4 regions of the Shewanella sp. SW24 genome follow, and region 1 is predicted to be linked to each of the others. Evidence: predicted binding sites of a transcription regulator. Region 1 holds the regulator's gene; each other region holds the start of a gene.
The links. Region 1 encodes sigma-54, which starts transcription at its own class of promoters, with help from an activator protein. Its sites were predicted from a motif close to GTTGGCACGNNNNTNGNNT; they were not measured.

Region 1 (4,003 bases):
GCATCAGTAAGCCAAGCACACTGGCGGCCGATGCTTGTTTATCGCCTTGGATTAAGGTGATGGTCGCATCAAACTCGGAAGCCAGTACCACCAACTTAGTGGCGGCACGGGCATGTAAACCGAGCTTATTACAGATGGTTATCTGACGTTCAAGCTTTGGCATTGTTGAGCTCTCGATGACGGGCATACACTTTATGTTTACCGTTACTAAAGCGTTTGGCCAATTGCTCTGCGACGTAAACCGATCTGTGCTGTCCACCTGTGCAGCCAATGGCCACAGTTAAATAACTGCGATTGTTACGCTCGAGGTGCGGCAGCCAAGTCTCCAGTAAATTTTCGATTTGCCAGATGAACTTATTGACCAGTGGTTGGCGATTTAAGAATTCAGCCACGGGTTCATCTAAGCCAGTCAATGGCCGCAGCGCCAACTCCCAGTGGGGATTGGGCAGAAAGCGTACATCGAACATAAAGTCTGCTTCGGTGGGCATTCCGTGCTTAAAGCCAAAGGACTCGAAGTTGATCACGAGTTCTTTATCGACACTACCAAGGAGAATTTGTCTGACTTGGTCGCTTAAATCATAGATATTCAGATTCGACGTATCTATGTAGTGATCGACCAGTTTTGACATAGGCTCGAGCAGTTTCCCCTCCAGCTTTATCGCTTCTTGCAAAGACACTCGGCTCTTCGACAAAGGATGCAAACGGCGGGTTTCGCTGTAACGCTTGAGCAGAATTTTATCGCTGGAGTTAAGGAAGAAGCTCGTTAACTCAGTATCTGGAGGTAGGCTAGCGAGTTGTTTTACTAAGACCTTATCCTGCTCAGGCATGTTACGCACGTCGACACTGATGGCGACGAGATCGTTACTGCCTTTGAGTTGCTCAAGCAAACTGCCAATCAATGGCAAGGGAAGGTTATCGACACAATAATAGCCGAGATCTTCGAGTACCCTAAGGGCGACAGATTTGCCTGAGCCTGAGCGGCCCGACACTATGACCAGTTTCATCCAGTGATTACCTGATAGAGTTCCGTTTCATCATGCGTCTTGCGTAATTGCTTTAATATTTGCTTGTCGCTCAGCTTTTCGGCCATGCAAGACAAGGTACTTAAGTGCTGCTGACATTGGTCTGCAGGCACCAGTAGTGCAAATAAAATATCAACAGGTTGCTTATCGATAGCATCAAATGCTATCGGCTCTTCACACTTAATTAGTATGGCAATGGGCTGATCTATATCGGCTAGTCGACCATGTGGAATGGCGATGCCGTTACCTATACCTGTGCTCCCCATCTTTTCGCGCGCCACTAGGCTTTCGAATATCTCTTGAGATGAGAGGGTCGGGTACTGGGCAGCGACTAAGTCGCTGATGAGTTCCAGTACCTTTTTCTTGCTGCCCGGAGTGGCGCAGGTAGTGCACTCCGGCCGCAGTATGGTACAAAGTTCCATTATTAGTGTTTTGTTAACTTCTCTTTGTGTTTAATAACCTGACGGTCAAGCTTGTCAATCAGGGCGTCTATAGCGGCATACATGTCAGCATGCTCTGAAGTAGCAAAAACTTCACCACCTATGAGGTTTATTCTCGCTTCAGCAATCTGTTGCATTTTCTCAACATTGAGCACAACGTGCACATTATTGATCTGTTCGAAATGGCGTTCAAGTTTTGAAAACTTTTCTTCTACATATGCACGTAACGATTCGGTAATTTCGATATGGTGCCCACTTAGGTTTATTTGCATAGAAACGTCCTCCGATATCCACTGTAGGTTATAAACTTTTACGCTGATTAGAAGGTGGAATAAGCATAGCCTCTCGGTACTTCGCAATGGTTCTGCGGGCTACGTTGATCCCTTGTTCTGCCAGAAGTTGTGCCATCTTACTATCGCTTAATGGTTTTTTCTGGTTTTCCGCTGCCACCAGTTTCTTTATAAAGGCTCTGATTGCTGTGGATGAGCACTCACCACCATCGTCAGTACCGACGTGGCTAGAGAAGAAGTATTTTAGTTCAAAAAGTCCCTTAGGGGTATGCATGTATTTTTGAGTTGTGACCCGTGAGATGGTGGACTCATGCATTTCTACCGCTTCAGCAATATCGTTAAGCACCATAGGCTTCATGGCTTCTTCACCATACTCAAAGAAACCTTGCTGATATTGCACTATGCAATTAGCAACTTTAAGCAAAGTGTCGTTACGGCTTTCTAGACTCTTAATAAACCATTTAGCCTCTTGCAGATGGCCGCGAATAAATTGGCTATCGGCTTGGTTTTTTGTGCTGCGTGCCATAGAAGCATAATGTTGATTTACATTGATTTTGGGCATGCAGTCAGGATTAAGCTCAACGACCCAGCGGCCATTTTTCTTCGACACAGACACATCTGGGATAACGTATTCGTCATTATTGGGTGTGATCAACAAACCTGGGCGAGGATTGAGAGTTTGGATAAGTGCTATACCATCCCTTAATTCATCCTCTTTTAATTTAGTCTTACGCATCAATAACCTAAAGTCTCGGGCGGCGATCAGATCTAAATGATCTTTGATCAGCATACGGGCGTTTTCTAGGTTGGGAGTATCAGCGGCGAAATGCGACAGTTGGATCAACAGGCATTCACTTAAATCGCGGGCGGCAACGCCTATGGGATCAAAATGCTGAATACGCTTGAGTACGGCTTCGACTTCGTCAAGCTCAACTTCAGGATTGCCCATGGCTTCGAGAATTTCTTCAGTGCTTTGGGTGAGATAGCCCTGATCGTCGATGGCATCAATAATGGCGGTGGCAATGGCTAAATCGGTTTCAGAAAACGGCGTGAGGTTTTTTTGCCATTCTAAGTGTTCGTACAAACCTTCACTGGTCTCGCCTTGGAAGGGCATATCGTCTTCACGACTGCCGCCGGGGCCTGAGTTTGGGGAGGCGGTAAACACTTCATCCCATGTGGTGTCCATGGGGAGCTCATCGGGCATGGATTCTTTGGTTAGCGACTCTGCCGTGTCTATGGTGGAGCTGTCTTTTTCTGGTGGCAGAGTGCTAGATTCACTGAAATCCGTATCGGATAGCGTTTGGTTTACAGGGTTTTTAGTGGCGTCGAATTGATCCTCTTCCAGCTCGAGAAGGGGATTAGAATCTAATGCTTGCTGGATCTCTTGCTGCAGTTCCAGTGACGACAGTTGCAACAGACGTATAGCCTGTTGTAGTTGTGGCGTCATGGTTAACTGTTGACCCAGTTTGAGCTGGAGTGACGCTTTCATGTTACCGCTGATCCCTACGTTATTATTGTTAGATGAGGTCGCTTATTATTATCTTGAGTGAAGCCCAATGGCGGTATAAATTGCCTCCATTGGCTTCGCTCGATTAACTATAGCCTGAATTGTTCACCTAAGTACACAGCCCTAACTTGCTGATTGTCTAAGATCTCTGCTGGAGTTCCTTCGGCAATCAGGTTTCCGTGACTCACAATATAAGCATGTTCACATACATCTAATGTCTCGCGGACATTATGGTCTGTGATCAGTACGCCAAGGCCGCGACTTTTGAGTTGTTCGATAATCTTCTTGATGTCGATAACCGAAATAGGATCGACGCCGGCAAACGGTTCATCGAGCAAAATGAACTTAGGATTAGCGGCTAAAGCCCGCGCAATTTCGACGCGACGACGTTCGCCACCCGACAATGACATGCCTTGGCTGTCACGGATGTGGGTGATATGAAACTCTTCGAGCAGATGTTCTAGTTCTTCTTCTCGTTCTTCGTTTTTAAGTTCTTTACGAGTTTGCAGTACGGCCATGATGTTGTCATGAACAGTTAGCTTACGAAAGATACTGGCTTCCTGCGGTAAGTAACCTATGCCTTTGCGGGCACGCAGATGCATAGGATCTGCGGTTAAATCATCATCGTCGATAAAGATATGCCCCTTATCGCTCTTCACTAGCCCGACAACCATGTAAAAGGTCGTGGTTTTACCGGCACCGTTTGGACCGAGTAGGCCAACGACTTGACCGGTTTTTACCGTC
Region 2 (4,003 bases), on a different contig from region 1:
TAATTCGCATTAATTATTTATGATTAGTTGCTGTAAAAGCTTAACAAATTCAATGTAACAATCTGTGCCACCATCACTACTTGAGATGAATATTGTATTATCAGCAGGCGAGAAGCAAGCCTCAGATGAGGTTTATGCCAAACTGAATTGATTTTAGTTCATTTACATCATGATTCTAGTCTAAAACGTCAATATTTTGACTTTTAGCCAAAAAAAAGACGCAACCAGTGCGTCTATTTTTAATCACGAAATAAGATATTAACCCGCTTCAGAATGCGCAGAAATATTATGTTTATCTGCAGGAATTGCATCCCAACTCTCTTTTAGAGTACGAACTAAGTCACTTACATCATCAATCGCTTGAACATCATTATTCAAATTCGCCTCTGAAATACGGCGCAACATAAAATCATATAAATTACTGAGATTGTAAGCAACACTGCCTTCAGCTTCCATATTTAAGCAGCTATTCAGCCCCGCGATAATCCCTAGCGATTTGCCAATAAGAAGCCCTTTTTTTGCAAAATCACGCTGCTCTATTGCATATCGACTCTGAGCCAAACGCTCAAGCAAACCAGCAAACATCATTTGAATAATGCGGTGAGGGGATGCCACTGCTATTTCACTTTCTAAAGAAACCTTACGATATGACTGTAATGAACCTCTCATATTTGTACCTACCTATTTGCATCTATCGACTTGTATACATTGATATGACGTTGACTATTACTACCAGCATGCAATAGAGCTTGCCTATCCAGTAAGAAAACATTGGCTTTCTCTGTACATGCTTGAGTTAATGAAAACTGTAACTGCAAATAATCTCTGTCAACAAATTGCTCATCTGCAACCAAAGCCTCAAGTAATAATTGACGCTGGCCAACAAATTCTTGCAATTTTAATACCAAAAAATCAATATTTTCATTATCAATTGACAATGTAGTCACTTGTCTAATGATTTCATTCATTTGCTCATTAAGAGAATCTAATGTGCTAACAACATTCTGTGTATTAATTTTGCTATGATGCATATATAAAATCTCTTACTCTGCCACTTTAGATAAAAAACTCATAAAATCCAAGAACTGGCAAACATCGTGTAAATCTATCTTACGGTAGGGACAATTTGGCTGATAAAATATTATCGTTTCCTCACAAGCCCTGGAAGAGAGTCGAGTCGCTGAGTTAGCATACTACCTTGAGCGTTCATCTGACCGACAATCAAATCCATAGCATTGTACTGCTTTAATAACCTAGCTTCATAGGCCTTCATTTTTAAGGCAAGACTCTCACGGCTATCGGTAATACGAGAAAGTTGAGTATCTAAACTTTCATCTCGACTATCTAAAATTCCCCCAGTTTTTACATAGGAGTCAGTAACATCCTTCATCCGCGTACCAAACCCAGTTTTTTCTGCAGAAAAAAAGTCCGATACGGCATTAATATCTTTACTTAGCACTTCATCAAGCTTTTTATCATCAATCTCAAGGCTACCCGTCTGAGTGGTTTTAATACCCAGATTCGCTAACATCATAGAGCCACTATCACCACTCGTTGATGACAACACGCCCCTCATCTGGTTTTGGACACCACGAATAACAGAATCACCCTGCAATATACCCGCTTTCTTAGTTTTGGGATCATAGCCTGACATGCCAGACATAGTTTTCATTAACTCATTGTATGAATTAACAAAATCTTTTATAGCTGTTTTCGAAGAGTCACGATTAGGTTCAATTTTGAGTGTCGTTGTTTTATCTTTGTTAGCATCCGTCAATGTTAAGTTGATGCCAGTAATCGCATTCTTTACTTCGTTTGAATCAGAGGTCACTTTTAAGCCATCAACATACAAAATTGCATCTTTTGCAGGTTGTAATTCTGTCATAGCAAAAACATCTGAAAGTGCTGTTCCAGCGTCATCCGTAGCCGATGCTTGCACTATATTGGCAGCTCCAGTTTTATTAGATGTAAGAACCAACTGAGCACCATTGTCGCCCTTAATGATAGTCGCGGTCACTCCAACATTATCTTTAGAAGCATTGATGTTTTTCATAATGTCTTGCAGAGAGTCTTCTGCACCAACAGCGACATTAAAGCTCTCACTTCCCACTGTCAGACTTAATGAGCCACTTCCTATTGGAGCCGTAACATCTGTAACTGCTGTAGAACCTAATTTATGGCTTTCAGCCAACTGTTCAACAATGACTTTATAGTTACCAGCTACTGCAGTCGGGTCAACTGTTGCGGTCATAAAGTCTTTATTGGAAAGCGTACTCTTAAAACCTGTAAAAGTTTTAGCATCAGATAGAGGTTTTATCTTCTCTAAGAAATCAGACATTGCACTTTTCAATGCCCCCAGAGCAGAGATCTGAGTATTTATCTTACCTTCTTCGGCATTGAATTTGGCTTCTTTAGGCGCTTTTTCTGCATTAACTAAAGCGGTTACAATGCCGCCGATGTCCATGCCAGTACCTACACCTAATGATGTTAATCCCATATCCACCTCTGATCTGCGTCTAAAAACTTACCAATACGTATAGTTAATAGTATTAATACAGCAAAATTCACGCCAAGACTTCAGTTAATATGAATGGCTTACCACTCTAGACTGAACCTCTCATGAATGCATATAAAAAAACTACGACTTAAACCTCTGTTTTTATTAATGCGCCTGTCACTTCAGACAGTTTTTCAGCCAAAGCAAGCGCCTCTTCACTGGGAATTTGTCGCAGCACTTCGCCAGAGTCTATATCCATAACACTGACAACGGGCCTATCAGAACTCGCATCAACTTTAAATGCTAATCCCTTACGCATCATAGTTACCATATCCGTCAGGTCACTCGCAACCTTATCTAACTGCTCAACATTCGTTTTAGTATCTTTTGTAGACTCGCCATCTTCTACCATGTTCACGCTGTTTGATTGGCCAAACAAAGGCTTTATTGAACCACTTGACTCTTGCTGAAGAGATTGTGGAGGAGCTAGTTTAAGCTCAGTCTTCAACCCCACTACATTAGATGTACTAACTGAATTAATATCCATCATGCCACCCTCTTAGTCACACTTACCTATGTACTCTGGTACTGCTAGAAAGTACTAACCTTACAGATGAAGCACAAAGCTACACGCTTCAGCTTTATCTTCAAACATTTGCTAATCTGCTTATTACTGTATATTGATGATGCAGCTAAATGATATTTACTAATAATCACTTTATTAACAACACTAAACTGACCATTTTAATGCACAAAGGGAAGGGTCTAAACGAACCTCCCCTCTCAGTGCCAAACACTTAGATGTCTATCATCTCAGCATGAGATAACCGCCAATCACAATTACAGCAATGACAGGGCAACTTGTGGTAATTGGTTGGCTTGCGCCAACATAGCAGAAGATGTCTGAGACAGAATTTGTTTCTTAGTCATTTCTGCAGTTTCTTTTGCAAAGTCAACATCTTGAATACGGCTACGGGCATCTGCTACGTTAGTTTGCACGTTACCCAAGTTATTGATAGTGAAGTTCATACGGTTTTGTACCGCACCTAAATCTGCACGTTGGGAATCAATACCAGCAATAGCTGAATCTATGACAGCCAAGGCATCCTGTGCTCCTTTGGCTGTGCCAATGTCAACTTTAGACACTTCAGACAATTTAGAGCTACCAGCAGTGGCAGTCACACCGCCACCGAGCAACTCGTTAGCTGAAGCACCTTTAATGGCAAATTTTTCAGGTGAAGATAATTTAAGTTCAGACGTTTTACTGGCGTTTGCTCCACTAGCTATGCCGCCTAACGCTGCTGTACCGCCAGAGTAACCAGTGACTTCTACACCAGCAACACCCTTAGCTGTAATACTAATGACACCTGTTTCTTTATCGTGGCTAACATCGTATCCCGCTTTACCTAAGTCAGTCGCGAGTTGCGCTGAATCACCTTTGTATGTCGCTAAATTGTAACTATCTTTTGTTGTGCCATCTTTAGCAACAACAGAGAAAGTACCGAC
Region 3 (4,003 bases), on a different contig from region 1:
CTGATTCAAAGTCACCATGAATAAGGCATAAGCAGTCGCCGTTACTCATATTGAGCAAGGCGAATATCTTGCTTAAATCCATATTCACTGTGATCAACATTCTAAATTTCTTAAGAAGCGATACGATGCGGTATTGGGTTTCAAGCGGTATAAATTAGCAGGACGACCACGTTCGGTGCGCTTTAATCCCGTATCGATCAATAAATCAGCCTGTTCAACCCGCCGACGAAAAGATTTACCTTGGATAGGCTTGCCCAGTAAAACCTCATGTACATGCTGCAATTCTGGCAAGGTAAAAGGTTCAGACAGTGCAAATCCTGGCACTAAAGAATATAAGGCTTTTTGTGTTAAGCGTTCCCGCGCTTGCTCGATTAACTGCAAATGATCAAACGCCAAGGGCATCTGCAACACATCCACTAATGGCCACCACTTAACATCACTCACTGAATCAATCTGAATTTGGCAAGCTTGATAACTCATCAAGGCGGTATAACACACAGTCACCGACCAGCCTCTGACATCGCGACGACTATTACCCACAGTGCAAAGCTGCTCAATATAAGGTGGCACTACTGCGGTTTTCTCATGCAGTTTACGTAATACAGTTTGCTCAAGGGATTGATCGCAATTTTCATCGATAAACCCTCCAGGTAATCCCCATAAACCTAAAAATGGATGATTTGAGCGTTGTACTAAGAGTACTTTAAGTTGCTGATCGTGATAGGTAAACAATACGGCATCCACTGTCAGTAGCTGAGCCTTAAAAACCTTAGGATTGTAATTGGCGAGATATTCCGCTTCAGTCATTGATATTCCCCATCGTTCCAAATCATCAGCTTAACTTAGCATTACACAGCTTCAAACATATTATGTCTTAGTGTCACTAAGTCAATGATCTGAGGCACAGGATTAGCCACTTTGGCCAAATTTACGCTGATAACGCGGCAACATGGTCTCGTTCCCCAATAATCCGCCTTGATGCAAATACATCACATGACCTGGTTCACTACGTTGTAAATAATCTTCAAGCACAATAAAACCTAAGGGATCGTAGAGTAATTCAAACTGCACGCCTGAGGCGCAGACCCGCTGCCACATGGCATAAAATTCGGGGTAAAGTTTACCAAAATGATATTTCTTGCCGACATTAACAATCTGTGGATGCTCACTGGTATTGGAATTAAGTAAGGAAAATTGCAAGCGCAAATAATCATCGCCACCGACAACAGCACAAGTCACGACGCGAATATCCGTTTGCTGACGGATAAAATACTGATTTAAAAATAACGCAGTCGTTCCCGTCCCCGATGGTAAAAACACCGTTAAATCAACCAATCCATTCGCATTCGCAAACAGTACTATCTCTTGCGCCAATCTATTAACCCCGTATTCGGCGTAAGCACAGCGACCACCCTCTGGGATAAAAAGCGCCGTCGGCTCATTCACGAGTACTTGAGCCTCGATATAATCTGGGCAACTCAGTCGCACATCGCCCACTTGCGCAGTAGGGTCAGGCCTAGCATTAAGATTTGACAAAACGTGAGGCTCAGATTGCGACTGAGTGCACGCCTGCTTTTGTGCTATTAACACACTTAAATCGATAATATTAGCGCCATTCGCTAAAGCGGCAGCGTAATTGCCCGTAGGATGTTTAACCACTTGACTGGCAATATGATCTACATAAAAATCACATTGCCAGCCTTTCATCTTCGCTAATGTTGACAATGAATACAGTGAGTTAGCCAATGGCGAGCCGTGACCTATCACCTTGCTGATGCCTGCAAATTCATGATCTAAAAAATAGCCGAATTTGCGAGCTTTATTGCCACTAAACGCCGGATGCAGTAAATCATCACGTTTTAGGAATATGTCTCTGCCAGCAAAGGCAAATGTATCGACAGGGGAATTTGCAAACATCAAGCTACTCAAACGATTAAATTCTCTGGTTTTTAAGCCAGTTAAGGGAAGGCTAGTGTAACTCCGACCTTCCTGTTACGCCCTTAAGAAATTATCAATTTGGCGAAAAACTAGTGAAAATGACACATGAATCTCGAATGCATAAATTTAAACCATTGATTATTAATAAGTTAAATAGTTGGCATAGTTATCGCTTAGACATTGACATATATTCAATTTATCAAAGCTAACGATAAAGGCTAACAGGGTAAACACAAGGAGTTTTCAATGGCTGTATTACGCTTAATATTCAACATAGCTTGGTTTGTACTCGGCGGATTTGTAATGGGACTCGCTTGGTGGCTCGCAGGTATCCTGTGTTTTATCAGTATCATTGGTATTCCCTTCGGCCGCGCCTGTTTTGTTATCGGCGAAATGACCTTTTGGCCCTTCGGCCAAGAACAAATGAACCGTCGCCACTTAACTGGACGTGAAGACTTAGGCACAGGTGCATTAGGCATGGTAGGAAATATCATTTGGTTCTTACTGTTTGGGATCTGGTTAGCCATAGGGCATTTGGTCCACGCCTTAGCTTGTTTTGTGACGATTATCGGAATTCCCTTTGGGATACAGCATCTTAAGTTGGCTTTACTCAGCCTCACACCGATAGGCCAAACCGTAGTGGCTAAAGCTTAATAAGACAATGCGTTAACTGCGCTATTCACTCTCGATTATTTGGTTTCAAGAGTGGATAGCGCTTTGTCATCCCATACAGCAAATATCGCTTCGTTTAAGGCTATTTCTTCCTCCAATAAATCATTGCAATCATATTGAGTATTGGCAGACTCGCTATCCGCAGAAAACTGCGCTTGCGGCTTAGTCGCCCCCACAATGTCCAACAGATAATGCGCCAGTTTTGCGGGTGCATCTATAGCAGCATCGTGACCACAATACGCGAGTACAATCAAATCGGTGTAAAAATGCCGTGCTAACGCCTTACTCGATGCCATACTCACCAGCGCATCACGGTCACCGCAGAGCACAGTTATCGGTACTTCCACTGTCAATGGACATTGGTATTGAAAAGCCGCCCAAAGTTGTCGCCATACATTGCGTCGACTTGGTGTGGTATCGCGGCGAAACTCACTCCACTTGACAATTAAATCTCGGTCTCGCCGATGACGAAAACTGGTTAAACGCACTATAGTCGACTCGATTGGATGTAAAGCATTACCCCGAGCACGCATGAAAAAAGCCTTCAATGCATTCAGCGGATTAAATCTTTGATACCAAGACGATAAATTCGCCGCACTGCTGTTTAATACAAAGACATGCCTTATCTGCCAAGGTCGCTGGCATGCCATTTCCAACGCCAACATACCTCCCATAGACAAGCCGAGGAGATAAATAGTCTCCCCTTCCTGTGCCTGCTCATCCAATTGCTGCCACACGGCATGGGCATAATCAGCAATCTTAAGCGGACTTAATTCGTGGGATAGCGTCCCATTGCCCGGAAGATCCGGTGTCAGCACTCGCAATCCCTTTTGTCGCAGACGCTGATCGAAACCATTCCAATGGCGCTGATCACGCATTAATCCTCTTAATAACACCCAAGTGGTCATGACTGAGACTCCCGATACCAATAATGCCGTGCGCACTCTGTCAGCTCAGCCAAACGTTCAGGTGTTAACTGCTCTAACGATTGGGCATAGGCCGCTTCCATCATAAATTGCATGAGTACTGTGTGCCTGCGTAAAATTCTGTGGTGACGATGTGTTTTTTGTGGATTAAAAAATCCAGCAAAATTAAATATTTGTCTAGGATTCTTCTTTATCCATGCCCAAGATCCCATCTCTAATGTCAAAGGTAAAAATGGCACCTGAGCAGAAGGATCTGCCACTTGGTGCTGGCGATAGAGATAATCCCAAATATCACCATGAGTGCGATAAAACTGGCTCTGCGGCGCGAGCCGATAATGGCCGTGATGGGGATAACTCTGTTCAAATAATTGTTTTAGATGAAAAATATAATTGGCATTTTCGAAGGCGGTACGGGTATGGGCGTAGGGGAACCAGATATGATCACTCAAACCAAATCCCGAGTGGGC
Region 4 (4,003 bases), on a different contig from region 1:
AACCAATGGTATGGCGATCAATACTCGGATTGTGAACATTAGTAACAATCGCGTGGTATCGGCATCTCAAACTTTTGTGACTCAAAAAGAGTTGGCAAACTACATGCAGCCTTCGGAGCAAATTGTGTCACAAAATGGCATCTTATATCGTCAGGCGAGTCCAGGCATGAATGAAGTGCGTGTCTTAGGAGATGGAAAATGAAACACTACTTTTTATTACTTATCACGGGGCTAATGCTAACTGGCTGCGCTGCTAAAGATAGATATGTGCAATGGGAAGATGTGCCGCCACCGAGTTTTCCTAAGTTAACGGCTATAGGATATGCGCCCTTAGCGACTCAACCGGCTAAAGAGCAATCACAAAGAGTGTTGATGGCTATGCAGGCATCAAAAATTGTGGCTTATCGTGAATTAGCGGAACAAGTTTATGGGCAGAAAATAACGGCAAACAGCAGTGTCAGTGATTGGATGTTGACGGACGATAATGTCAAAGCGTCAGTTTCTGGCGTGATCCGCGGCGCACGAGTCGTTAAGAGTTATCCCGCAGGCGAGCATTATGTCACTGAGTTAGAACTTGATTTTTCACAGGTTTGGGCGCTTTATCAACAACAGAGCCGTCCACAACGAGTGAAGGAAGTGACGTATTTCTAGCGTTTTTGAGAGTATGTTCAACAGCATGTATTGAGCCGCGTATTTACGCGGCTTTTCTTTTTGTACAAGACATTAATATCTAATCAGAGCTTAGAAAAGGGAATGCTAAGTGGGAGTGATGCGCTTGTTAGGCCTTTAAATCATTGCCTAAGCTTGAGATAGTCGAGGTCTTGCCTTTATCGTTATAGGTGAGGCTGGAGGCGTTTCTGCTGGCTTGTAAAGCTTGAGCAAAGCGATTTAAACTCGCTAAATTCATCTCAATTAAACTGGCATTTTGTTCGTTTAATTCTTTGCATTCAGTCAATGCGTCTTTGATCTCAGCCATTTTATGCACGAGTTCGACTTGCTGAGTGAGTAGCGATTTATCACTGTGTTTTGCCAGAATATCATCATTATTCTTTAGTTCTTTCAGACATTGCGATTTTTCGTTAGCAAGGGAAAGCAGTAAATCGGCGTTTTGGTCAACCAAAGCGCCTTTTTCCTTGAGTATGATTTGCTTAAGAACAGCCAAATGGGCGTGTTGTAGATCTACCAGTTTAGCTATTTCAGTCATAGTTACTCTTTATTTAAGTCATTAAGTTCGGCTTCAAAACTTGCAATATTGGCAGCCAACTTTTCAGGGTCAATTTTATAGCGACCTTCGGCAATAGCTTGTTTGATTTCTGCTACTTTCTTTTGATCAACTTCAGGAAGGCTAGCCATTTTAGTCTGAGCTCCTTGAAGTTGTTGTGCCTGGGCCGTAATGACCACTGAGTCGCTTCTCTGTGGTGTTGTCGATTTTGTAGCAACTTGAGCAGATTGATCGCTGCTCGTTTTCGTTGCGCCTGAACGAACTTGCGCAGTCGTTGCAGTGTTGAGTTTGCTAATATCAATTGCCATTTTAGGCTCCAGCGTCGTGTGTACGGGATTTCTTAACTGGGGTATCGGCAGCTTACAAAAAAGCTTTAGATTATTTTACATTCTTACTTCAACTTCGCCAATGCCTGTGACTATAGCATCTAGTTCTTTGTTTGAACTGCTATTTTTGACTCTGATCCGATCACCTTTATTGCCATCTTGTAGGGCTTCGCCTACTGTTTTGAGCTCGAATGAGCCAGAACGAACGTAGATAGATACCGAATCATTTTTACAAACGAAGCATAAGTTGTTGCTTAATATGGGATTATCTTTTGCTACTCGTCGTTTTACTCGCACGCCAGCCAATTTACTCGGGTCATCGAATTCGGCACCTCTCAAGCTATTTTGTTCAATGTAACGGACTTCTACTTGACTAGGAGAGATGAGTTCGCCTGGTGCTAAGATTTCGGTTGAGACAACAACGGGGAATAAGATATCCACCCGAACCGAGATATAGATTTGCCAAGGGTAAGCTAAGTCTTGTGTATCGCAGCTGACTTTTAAGGTGTTATTACGGCTAATTTCCCTATCGCTAGCCAGTTCAACTTTCATTGGAGACGAACATTGTGACGGCAGCATTCTTGCGTCAACCATCTGTGGCGAAATATTTACTTTGGCATTTTCTGGAACGGATATTTTTTCTGAAATAAGCGCTTTAGCTAATTCTGAGATTGCCGATACGGTGGGGACAATAGGCTCTGCACTCGCAAAAGCGGGCATGAAGAGGGTGAAAAGACTAAAAAAACAGACTAAATTTACTTTCATAATGAAGAGACTAGCTTGTAACGCCAGAATGCACCTATACTTTTATTAAGTTCGAAGCTGACCACTGTAATAATAATTTGCATCACTGTCAGAAGATTGACTCAGTTTCGACTATGTTTATCGATAGATAAGACGTAAGCAATTAATATGCCTATACTCAACTGAGTTATAGGGCCGAACATAAACAGAACAACAAGGCAGAGTTATGTCGAGTATTCTTGATTCAGTCAACAAACGAACCCAGCTCGTTGGACAAAACCGTTTAGAATTACTGCTTTTTAAATTAAACGGTCGTCAACGGTTTGGGATTAACGTGTTTAAGGTGAAAGAAGTACTGCAGTGTCCACCACTGACCACTTTGCCTAAACTTAATCCTTATGTGAAGGGTGTTGCTCATATTCGTGGAACAACCATTTCAGTGATTGATTTGAGTGCGGCAACAGGGGGAAAACCTTTAGCGAGCACTGAAAACTGTTTCATCATTATTTCTGAATATAACCGCAGTGTTCAAGGCTTCTTGGTCAGTTCTGTTGAGCGGATCATCAACATGAATTGGGAAGCGATTATGCCTCCGCCGCAAGGTGCTGGCCGTTATTCTTATCTGACAGCTGTGACTGAAATTGAAGGTGAATTAGTTGAAATTCTCGATGTGGAAAAAATCTTAGATGAGATTTCACCAGTTAAAACGGCTATCAGTGAAGAAGCCAATGAAAAACTGACCCTCGACAGAACTCAGCATTACCATATTATGGTTATTGATGATTCTGCCGTGGCGCGTAAACAAATTATTCGTTCACTCGAGTCATTGAATTTACAAATTGATACCGCAAAAGATGGTCGCGAAGCATTAGACAAGCTTAAAGAGATCGCCAAAGAGATGGATAATGTGGCCGATGAGATCCCCCTCATCATCTCTGATATTGAGATGCCTGAAATGGATGGCTACACCCTGACAGCTGAAATCCGAGATGATCCTAAGCTTAAGCATATTAAAGTGGTACTGCATACTTCGTTAAGTGGTGTATTCAATCAGGCAATGGTTCAAAAAGTGGGGGCCAATGACTTTATCGCTAAGTTTAATCCTGACGAACTGGCCGCTGCTGTGAATAAGCATTTAAGTTTGTAATTGCTGTCGGTTAGTACCTAGATACGCTTTACGCTATAATCTCGACTTTATAACATGATGGTTTCGCACTGATTTTGGTGCTTGCTATAGGATTTAGGATGTGAATGTGCCAAATAAATCACTCGCTGAGGCTGAATATAATCAATTTAGGTTGTTCTTAGAGCAACACAGCGGCATCGTACTGGGTGAAAATAAGCAATATCTTGTGCGCAGTCGTCTTGCTCCTTTGATGGGCAAATATAACCTGCCATCCTTATCTGATGTGGTTAAGCATTCGATGAAGCCTACTGAGCGTGCGCTCAGAGCTGAAGTGATCGATGCTATGACGACCAATGAAACCCTTTGGTTCCGTGATCGTTATCCATTTGAGTTGTTGAATAATGTCCTACTACCAGAATACAGTCGTCTGGGGCGTCCGCTTAAAATTTGGTCTGCGGCTTGCTCGTCAGGCCAAGAGCCATACTCATTGGCTATGACTATTCTTGAGTATCAACAGAAGAAGCCTGGTGCCTTGGCTGGTAGTGCTTCGATTCAAGCAACGGATTTATCTCCTTCCATGTTGGA

Region 2: a site for sigma-54 is predicted at 2,556-2,574, ahead of fliD (flagellar filament capping protein FliD). Genes of this name have one in related genera too.
Region 3: a site for sigma-54 is predicted at 2,095-2,113, ahead of L5M17_RS19755 (YccF domain-containing protein). Genes of this name have one in related genera too.
Region 4: a site for sigma-54 is predicted at 2,450-2,468, ahead of flgA (flagellar basal body P-ring formation chaperone FlgA). Genes of this name have one in related genera too.

Annotation. Positions count from the first base shown of each region.
Region 1 covers NZ_JAKKSH010000008.1:58,525-62,527, forward strand. Annotated here, with positions in the region: gene L5M17_RS08545 (HPr family phosphocarrier protein) at 1-163, opposite strand, end outside; gene rapZ (RNase adapter RapZ) at 150-1,004, opposite strand; gene ptsN (PTS IIA-like nitrogen regulatory protein PtsN) at 1,001-1,444, opposite strand; gene hpf (ribosome hibernation promoting factor) at 1,447-1,734, opposite strand; gene L5M17_RS08565 (RNA polymerase factor sigma-54) at 1,763-3,241, opposite strand; gene lptB (LPS export ABC transporter ATP-binding protein) at 3,349-4,003, opposite strand, start outside.
Region 2 covers NZ_JAKKSH010000020.1:34-4,036, reverse strand. Annotated here, with positions in the region: gene fliS (flagellar export chaperone FliS) at 259-669, opposite strand; gene L5M17_RS15750 (flagella biosynthesis chaperone for FliD, FliT) at 678-1,031, opposite strand; gene fliD (flagellar filament capping protein FliD) at 1,142-2,497, opposite strand; gene L5M17_RS15740 (flagellar protein FlaG) at 2,646-3,047, opposite strand; partial or broken gene L5M17_RS15735 (flagellin) at 3,338-4,003, opposite strand, start outside.
Region 3 covers NZ_JAKKSH010000032.1:42,162-46,164, reverse strand. Annotated here, with positions in the region: gene L5M17_RS19765 (NUDIX hydrolase) at 94-807, opposite strand; gene L5M17_RS19760 (pyridoxal-phosphate dependent enzyme) at 910-1,917, opposite strand; gene L5M17_RS19755 (YccF domain-containing protein) at 2,185-2,592, shown strand; gene L5M17_RS19750 (alpha/beta fold hydrolase) at 2,628-3,518, opposite strand; gene L5M17_RS19745 (M14 family zinc carboxypeptidase) at 3,515-4,003, opposite strand, start outside.
Region 4 covers NZ_JAKKSH010000036.1:29,602-33,604, forward strand. Annotated here, with positions in the region: gene L5M17_RS20570 (FlgO family outer membrane protein) at 1-202, shown strand, start outside; gene L5M17_RS20575 (LPP20 family lipoprotein) at 199-651, shown strand; gene L5M17_RS20580 (flagella synthesis protein FlgN) at 779-1,204, opposite strand; gene flgM (flagellar biosynthesis anti-sigma factor FlgM) at 1,207-1,530, opposite strand; gene flgA (flagellar basal body P-ring formation chaperone FlgA) at 1,606-2,313, opposite strand; gene L5M17_RS20595 (chemotaxis protein CheV) at 2,519-3,439, shown strand; gene L5M17_RS20600 (CheR family methyltransferase) at 3,540-4,003, shown strand, end outside.